2 regions of the Staphylococcus casei genome follow, and region 2 is predicted to be linked to the other one. Evidence: riboswitches for the same ligand, from Rfam matches in the RefSeq annotation. Region 2 holds a riboswitch; the other holds the start of a gene.

Region 1 (4,226 bases), 280 kb from region 2:
ATAAATTGGAGGGTATTTCATGGATCAAATTAATATTAAGTTTCCTGATGGTAATTCAAAAATATTTGATAAGGGAACAACTACAGAAGATATTGCACAATCTATAAGTCCTGGACTAAGAAAAAAAGCAGTTGCTGGTAAATTTAATGGTCAACTAATTGATTTAACTAGACCTATTGAGGCAGATGGAGCAATTGAAATCGTAACACCAGGTACTGACGAAGCACTAGAAGTATTGCGCCATTCAACAGCACATCTTATGGCTCAAGCATTAAAACGTCTATACGGAAATGTAAATTTTGGTGTTGGCCCTGTAATTGAGGGTGGTTTTTATTATGATTTTGATATGGAAGAAAGCATTTCTTCTGATGACTTTGAAAAAATCGAAAAAACAATGAAGCAAATTGTTAATGAAAATTATCCAATTGAGCGTAAAGTTGTAACACGAGATGAAGCTAAAGCCTTTTTCTCAAATGATCCATATAAATTAGAATTGATTGATGCGATTCCAGAAGATGAGCTTGTAACTTTATATTCACAAGGTGAATTTACTGACTTATGTCGCGGTGTCCATGTACCATCAACATCTAAGATAAAAGAATTTAAATTATTATCTACAGCAGGTGCATATTGGCGCGGTGACAGTAACAATAAAATGTTACAACGTATTTATGGTACAGCCTTTTTTGATAAAAAAGAGCTTAAAGCACATCTTCAAATGTTGGAAGAGCGTAAAGAACGTGACCACCGTAAAATTGGTAAAGAATTAGAATTATTTGCTAATAATCAATTGGTTGGCGCAGGATTACCATTATGGTTGCCAAATGGTGCGACAATACGTAGAGAAATCGAACGTTATATTGTCGATAAAGAAGTGAGCATGGGATATGATCATGTGTACACACCAGTTATGGCAAACGTGGAGTTATATAAAACGTCTGGACACTGGGATCATTATCAAGAAGATATGTTCCCTACAATGAAATTAGATGAAAATGAAGAAATGGTCTTAAGACCAATGAACTGTCCTCACCATATGATGATTTATGCAAACAAACCGCATTCATATCGTGAGTTACCAATTAGAATTGCTGAGTTAGGTACAATGCATCGTTACGAAGCAAGTGGCGCTGTATCAGGTTTACAACGTGTGAGAGGCATGACACTTAATGATGCACATATATTTGTTAGACCTGATCAAATCAAAGAAGAATTTAAGCGCGTTGTTAACTTAATCATTGATGTTTATAATGATTTTGGTTTTGATAATTATAAATTCAGATTAAGTTACAGAGACCCAGAAGACAAAGAAAAATACTTTGATGATGATGAGATGTGGAACAGAGCGGAAAGCATGTTAAAAGAAGCATCTGATGAACTTGGCTTAGACTATGAAGAAGCGGTGGGAGAGGCTGCATTCTATGGTCCGAAATTAGATGTTCAAGTACAAACAGCTATGGGTAAAGAAGAAACGTTGTCTACAGCACAATTAGACTTCTTATTGCCAAAAAAATTCGATTTAACTTACATTGGTAATGATGGTGAACATCATAGACCAGTTGTTATTCATCGTGGCGTAGTATCTACTATGGAACGATTTGTCGCATTCTTAACTGAGGAGACTAAAGGTGCCTTCCCAACATGGTTAGCGCCTAAGCAAGTAGAAATAATTCCTGTTAATGTAGATATTCATTACGATTATGCAAGAGCTTTACAAGATGAGCTTAAATCACAAGGCGTTAGAGTTGAAATTGATGACCGCAATGAAAAAATGGGTTACAAAATTAGAGAAGCACAAATGCAAAAAATACCATACCAAATTGTTGTAGGTGACAAAGAGGTAGAGAATAATGAAGTTAATGTAAGAAAATATGGTTCACAAGATCAAGAAACTGTTGAAAAAGATACTTTCATTTGGGATTTAGTAGATGAGATTAGATTGAAAAAACAAAGATAGTCTTGAAAGTCTTGTTAAAATCATGTATATTACTGATGAGTGAAATAAATTAATATTCATATCAAATTTGAGTTAGAGGTTGCATCTTCAAAGAGTAATTATTCAGAAGCCAAATGGGGCGTATGTTGAAATAATGAAAGGTGGAAATGCCGAAACTTGTATTGACCATTTACAATGCGAGTTGGGACAGTTTTCGAAAGAAACTGGACTGTCACATGTGTGATGTGCTACCTATATAAATGCTATTATTAAAATGGTTGCATATCTATTAGGTATGCAACCATTTTATTTTGGGCAAAAATTTATAATGCATATGTTTTCGGGATAGAGCAAAAGTTTATAGTTAAACGTGTAATTGAATGGACTTCATTACAATAAAGTGATTGTATACTATAAATGACACAATCTTAAGCATATAGAAAGTTAACCTCTAAGTTTATAAAGAAAGGAAGCTTCTATGGCAAAACAAGAAATTCAAAATGATGGAATTCAAAGGGGACTAAAAGATCGTCATATTTCCATGATTGCAATCGGAGGATGTATTGGTACTGGGCTATTCATGACTTCAGGAGGCGCAATACATGACGCGGGTGCTTTAGGTGCTTTATTAGCCTATGCAATTATTGGTGCGATGGTTTTCTTCCTTATGACATCATTAGGAGAAATGGCAACATATTTACCTGTATCAGGTTCATTTAGTACTTATGCTACACGCTTTGTGGACCCGTCCCTCGGATTTGCATTAGGATGGAATTATTGGTTTAACTGGGTAATTACAGTGGCAGCAGATGTTACTATTGCTGCTCAAGTTATACAGTATTGGACGCCGCTGACAGGCATACCAGCATGGAGTTGGAGCTGTCTATTTTTAGTTATAATTTTTGGACTTAATGCTTTATCCGTAAGGGTTTATGGTGAAAGTGAGTATTGGTTTGCATTAATTAAAGTAGTAACGGTAATCATCTTTATTATTATCGGATTGTTAACGATACTAGGTATTATGGGTGGAGAATTTGTAGGCTTTGACATATTCACTAAAGGCGACGGCCCTGTGTTAGGCGGTAACCTTGGAGGTAGCTTGTTAACTATTTTAGGTGTGTTCTTAGTTGCAGGATTCTCATTCCAAGGCACAGAATTAATTGGTATTACAGCTGGAGAATCTGAAAATCCAGAGCGAGCAGTACCAAAAGCAATTAAACAAGTCTTTTGGAGAATATTATTATTCTATATACTTGCGATATTTGTAATTGGAATGCTGATTCCATACGATAGTGCTGCTTTAATGGGCGGCGGAGATGATGTGGCAACATCACCGTTTACACTTGTATTCCAAAATGCAGGTTTAGCATTTGCTGCATCATTCATGAATGCGGTAATCTTGACTTCAGTATTATCTGCAGGTAATTCGGGAATGTATGCTTCCACGCGTATGCTATATTCAATGAGTAAAGATAAACTTGCATTCCCTGTATTTGGTAAAACAAATAAGAGTGGTGTGCCTTATATGTCATTACTCGTTACTGCAGTAATTGTAATTGGTATTTTTGTTTTACAACACTTGAGTGGTGATGCTTATGAGTATATTGTTGCAGCAAGTGGAATGACTGGTTTTATTGCATGGGTAGGTATAGCGATTAGTCATTATAGATTTAGAAAAGCATTTGATAAACAAAATTATGATAAATCTAAATTGAAATATAAAGCGAAATTATTCCCATTTGGTCCAATATTCGCAGGTTTCTTATGTGTGGTTGTAATCATTGGTCAAGACGTAGACTTTATTAAAACAGGCGCATTTGATCTTAATAGATTCGTTATTACGTATATGGGGATACCAGTATTTTTAGCATTTTTCATTTATCATAAACTGAGATATAAAACAAAAATTGTTCCTTTAGAACAGGTGAATTTAAGACAAGATGTTAAAATGGATAATAAATAAAACATGAAATGTTACAAAAACTATTGACTTGTCTCAAAATTGTTGCTAATATAGGTAACGTTGAATACGAAACGAACCAAGTAGAAGCTCCCGCTTCTCACCTGTAGCGACGCTAATTGCAGTTGGCAGGTCTATATATACATGATTATGTCATGTGTAGAAGAGAGCGGGTATATTGTATACTCGCTCTCTTTGCTTGGGATAATTTCGTAAAAATCTTGGAGGTGTCAACCATAGCAAAAGATCAGACTCAAGTTAACGAAAAGATTCGCGCAAAAGAATTACGTTTAATCGGACAAGATGGAGAACAAGTCGGCGTAAAATCTA
Region 2 (4,226 bases):
AATTAATCCACGTTGATTGGTTTTATTATAATATGGGGTAATCAGCATGATTGCATCTGCTCCAAGTTCTCGTGCGCGAACAGAAGCTTGAATAGATTTCTGGGTATTATTTGTACCAGTCCCTGCAATGACTGGAATGCGTCCATCAATATAATTCACAACTACTTCTAAAATATGCTCTTTTTCATCTTCTGTTAAAGTTGGATTTTCTGCAGTTGTACCATTAACTACAATAGATTTTGCATTATTTTCCACTAAATATTTTAAATGTCTTCTTAGTGCATCATAATCTACTTCATTGTGGGTAAATGGTGTTGTTAAGGCGACACCTACACCTTCAAAAATGTGACTCATATTATTTTACTCCTTTCAGACTCATAACTTGTTCAAGTATTTGTACTGCATTTAATGCTGCACCTTTCAATAAGTTGTCTGAAGTACACCATACATGGAAAGTATTATCTAAAGTTTCATCACGACGAATACGTCCTACAAATATTTCATCTTTACCAGTAGAATGAATAGCTAAAGGATATGCATTGTTTTGAGGATCATCTATTAATACCACACGCGCATCTTTACTAAATAATTCTTGAATTGATTCGACAGTGGCATCTTTTTCTAAAGTAACACTCATGTGCACACTATGACTATCTTGTACTGGTACACGAACGCAAGTTGCTGTTACTTTTAAATCATCATCTTTTAAAATTTTTCGTGTTTCATCAATCATTTTTTGTTCCTCTTTTGTATAACCATCTTCGAGAAACACATCAATATGAGGTAATACATTATTATAAATAGGGTGTGGATATGCTTCAGGCGCCTTACCACTTGGACCATCTGCTAAGTCTTGTTTACCTTTAACACCAGAACCAGAAACAGCTTGATAAGTAGTGTAAGCCACACGTTTCAAACCATATTGTTCTTGTAATAATTTAAGCGGCACTACTGATTGAATTGTAGAACAGTTTGGGTTAGCAATAATTTTTCGATTTAATATAGGTTCATTAACCTCTGGAACAATTAAATCAACGCCTTCTGTCATTCTCCATTGACTAGAATTATCGATTACTATTGCACCAGCTTGTTCAAAAATAGGGGAGAAGTGCTCACTTGTACTTCCACCAGCACTCATTAATACAAAATCAAAAGCCTCGTTTGCTGCATCTTCTGTTAATTCTCTTACTGTGTATGTCTTACCTTGAAATTCGACTTCTTGACCAGCTGAACGTGCTGAAGAAAATAATACCAATTCGTCAAATTGAACTTCTTTACGATCTAAAGTTTCTAACATTTTTCTTCCTACTAATCCTGTTGCGCCTGCTACTGCTAATTTTGTCATATCCACTACACTCCAATTATTATTTTTATTAAATTTGATTATATTTCGAAAATTCAGATATCGAAAGCTTGATAAAGGCTACGAACTGCACGTTCACCATTCTCTGCATCGATCACACATGAAATGCTAATTTCAGAGGTGGTTGTCTGATAAAACGAAATATCATTTTCAATTAATGTAATAAATGCTTTTGATGCTACACCTGACATATCGCGCATTCCTGAGCCAATTAATGAAATTTTAACGTATGCTTCATTAATTTTAAAATCTAAAGCGCTAAAGTCTTCTGTTAATGATTCTAAGATAGTTGTAATTTGTACAGCATCGGTATCTTTAATAGTAAAGGATAATTGCAATCCTTCCAAGTTAATTATCTGAGAAATCATATCAACATTCACGGAACCTTCGTCCAATTTGTTGAATAATGCAGTTAGTAATTTGTTATCAGGCAGGGGATAACTGATTGTAACATGCATCATATGTGTGTCTAATGCGACACCAGTGACTGCTTTTTTTTCTAGTAATTCTGTTTGTGACATAATCCATGTTCCTCTCACATTTGATAGCGTTCTTCCTAAATAAAGCGAAATATTGTAATTATTAGCCAATTCGACGCTTCTAGTCTCTAATACACCTGCGCCTAACGCACTCATTTCCATCATTTCTTCATATGAAACATATTCGAGTCGTTTGGCATCTTTATATAACCTCGGATCCGTAGCATAAACACCATCTACATCTGTGTATATTTCGCAGGCAGTACCATTACTAGCCGCTAATGCAACCGCTGTAGTATCTGAACCTCCACGACCTAACGTAGTAAGTTCAAAATCATCATTTATACCTTGAAATCCTGCAATAACTAAGATGTCATTATCTATAAAAGCATGATCAAATGTTTCAGGATTTATTTCTGCTATACGACTTTTCAAATGATGTCCAACTGTTTTTATTCCTGCTTGGTAACCAGTCATGGCTTTTGCATTAACACCAATATCATTAAGTACCATAGACAAATATGATACTGTCTGTTGTTCACCCGTGGTCAATAGTAATGCTAGTTCTTGATCTTTAGGTTTTGAAGTCAATGACGACACGTTAGCCATAAGTTGGTCAGTTGTTTTACCCATCGCACTTACGACAACTATAAGTTGTTCACCTTGCTCAACTCTACGACTTAACATTTCAGCTATATTTTTAATTTTAGTAAAATCACTTACAGAAGAACCTCCAAATTTCAAAACACTTCTTTCCAATTCTATATCCTCCTCATTGAATAGGGGAGAATCACAGTAATATAAAAAAGAACAAGTCCGGAATGCGAACCTGTTCTATAATATATATACAAGTGATGCACTCCATTATTTTAAAATAATGACAGACTCTTAGCTCTTAACCATAAAGTCCAACTTGTTATAAGCTGCTATTATAACTGTTTCGGCATCTCACCCTTTCAAAATTAGCTGCTAGCAGGCAGGTTCTTCTAATATTTACTAATGATTGATGCGCCTCATCAAAAACTTATTTAATTTTTTGTTTATGCTACATATTATACATACGTAGTTATATACTGTAAACTGCTTTTTACAAAGTTTTTTAAATTTACTGAAAATATAACAAGTTAACCACCTTTTTCACCATTAAAGTGCAAATTACCACTATAATCTCACACGAAAAAGGCTTTCATCATTGTTCAATCATTAATACTCTTCGTATGTTGCAGGATCTTGTCCTTTTAGGCGACCGTCTTGTTGTGTTAAAGCGTCTATTTTCTCTAAATCTTCACTTTCTAAGTAAAAATCAAAAATATCTTTATTTTGAATCTGTCTTGAAACAGAAGTGGATTTGGGAATAGGTACTACGCCATTTTGCACATGCCATTTCAAAATAATTTGCGGTATTGTTTTATTGTATTTTTCAGCAATTGTTGCAATGTCTTTATCATTGATTACTTCTGAAGCACGACCTAAAGGACTCCACGCTTGCGTAATGATACCTTTGTCATTATGATATTGTATCATTGCTTTTTGGTTGAAGTAAGGATGTAATTCAATTTGATTCACTGCTGGTAATATACCTGTTTCTTTTTCTAACCTTTCAATGTGTTCTGTTAAGAAATTACAAACACCTATAGATTTTATTAATCCCGCTTTTTGAGCAGCAATTAATGCTTTCCATGCTTCAATGTACTTCTCTTGTTTAGGATTTGGCCAATGGATTAAATATAAATCAATATATTCCACATTCAGACGATAAATAGATTCCTGAATTGCAGTTAATGCTGCGTCATAATCTTGATAACGACCTGGTAGTTTAGAGGTAACCATGATTTGATCTCTCGAAATATGACTATTAGCTATTGCACGTCCAACTGTGCCTTCATTCTCATAGTTATAAGCAGTGTCTAATAAATGGTAACCTTGTTTCAATGCATTTATAATAGCATGAACTCCATGTGTACCATTGAGTTTATATGTACCGAACCCAATTTGAGGTATAACTTGACCATCTAACATATTTAAATTTTCCATTACATCATTCCTCCTATTACTTTATTAATAATAATTATATAATTCTAAAATATAATATCAAAATAATTAGCCTAGGTAATCATATATAGTATATTACAAGCTCTATTTTATTAATATAGTTTCATATGAACAGGTATATGATTGATACAGTTTGTAAAGGAGGGCAGGGGTAACTCATTTTTCTAACTAAAAAAGGTCTAATACCTTTTTTAAAAGGTATTAGACCTATATTAATATATGACTTACATATTATTTTTTACTTAAAAGACCAGATTCTTCTAAATAAGCTTCATATGAAATTTCTTTTGATACACTGCCTTCGGGATTTAAATCAATTACACGGTTAGCAA

Evidence for each region. Region 2 has a riboswitch for lysine ahead of QMO72_RS07560 (aspartate kinase). Riboswitches for the same ligand answer to the same signal wherever they lie in the genome.
Region 1: linked by a shared signal. The riboswitch ahead of QMO72_RS06145 (amino acid permease) and the one ahead of QMO72_RS07560 (aspartate kinase) in region 2 are both predicted to bind lysine.

The regions. Positions count from the first base shown of each region.
Region 1 covers NZ_CP125718.1:1,265,747-1,269,972, forward strand. The annotation lists gene thrS (threonine--tRNA ligase) at 20-1,957, shown strand; lysine riboswitch at 2,023-2,195, shown strand; gene QMO72_RS06145 (amino acid permease) at 2,415-3,899, shown strand; ribosomal protein L20 leader region at 3,972-4,100, shown strand; gene infC (translation initiation factor IF-3) at 4,124-4,226, shown strand, end outside.
Region 2 covers NZ_CP125718.1:1,542,427-1,546,652, forward strand. The annotation lists gene dapA (4-hydroxy-tetrahydrodipicolinate synthase) at 1-354, opposite strand, end outside; gene QMO72_RS07555 (aspartate-semialdehyde dehydrogenase) at 356-1,345, opposite strand; gene QMO72_RS07560 (aspartate kinase) at 1,399-2,601, opposite strand; lysine riboswitch at 2,689-2,867, opposite strand; gene QMO72_RS07565 (aldo/keto reductase) at 3,046-3,876, opposite strand; gene QMO72_RS07570 (ABC-F family ATP-binding cassette domain-containing protein) at 4,126-4,226, opposite strand, start outside.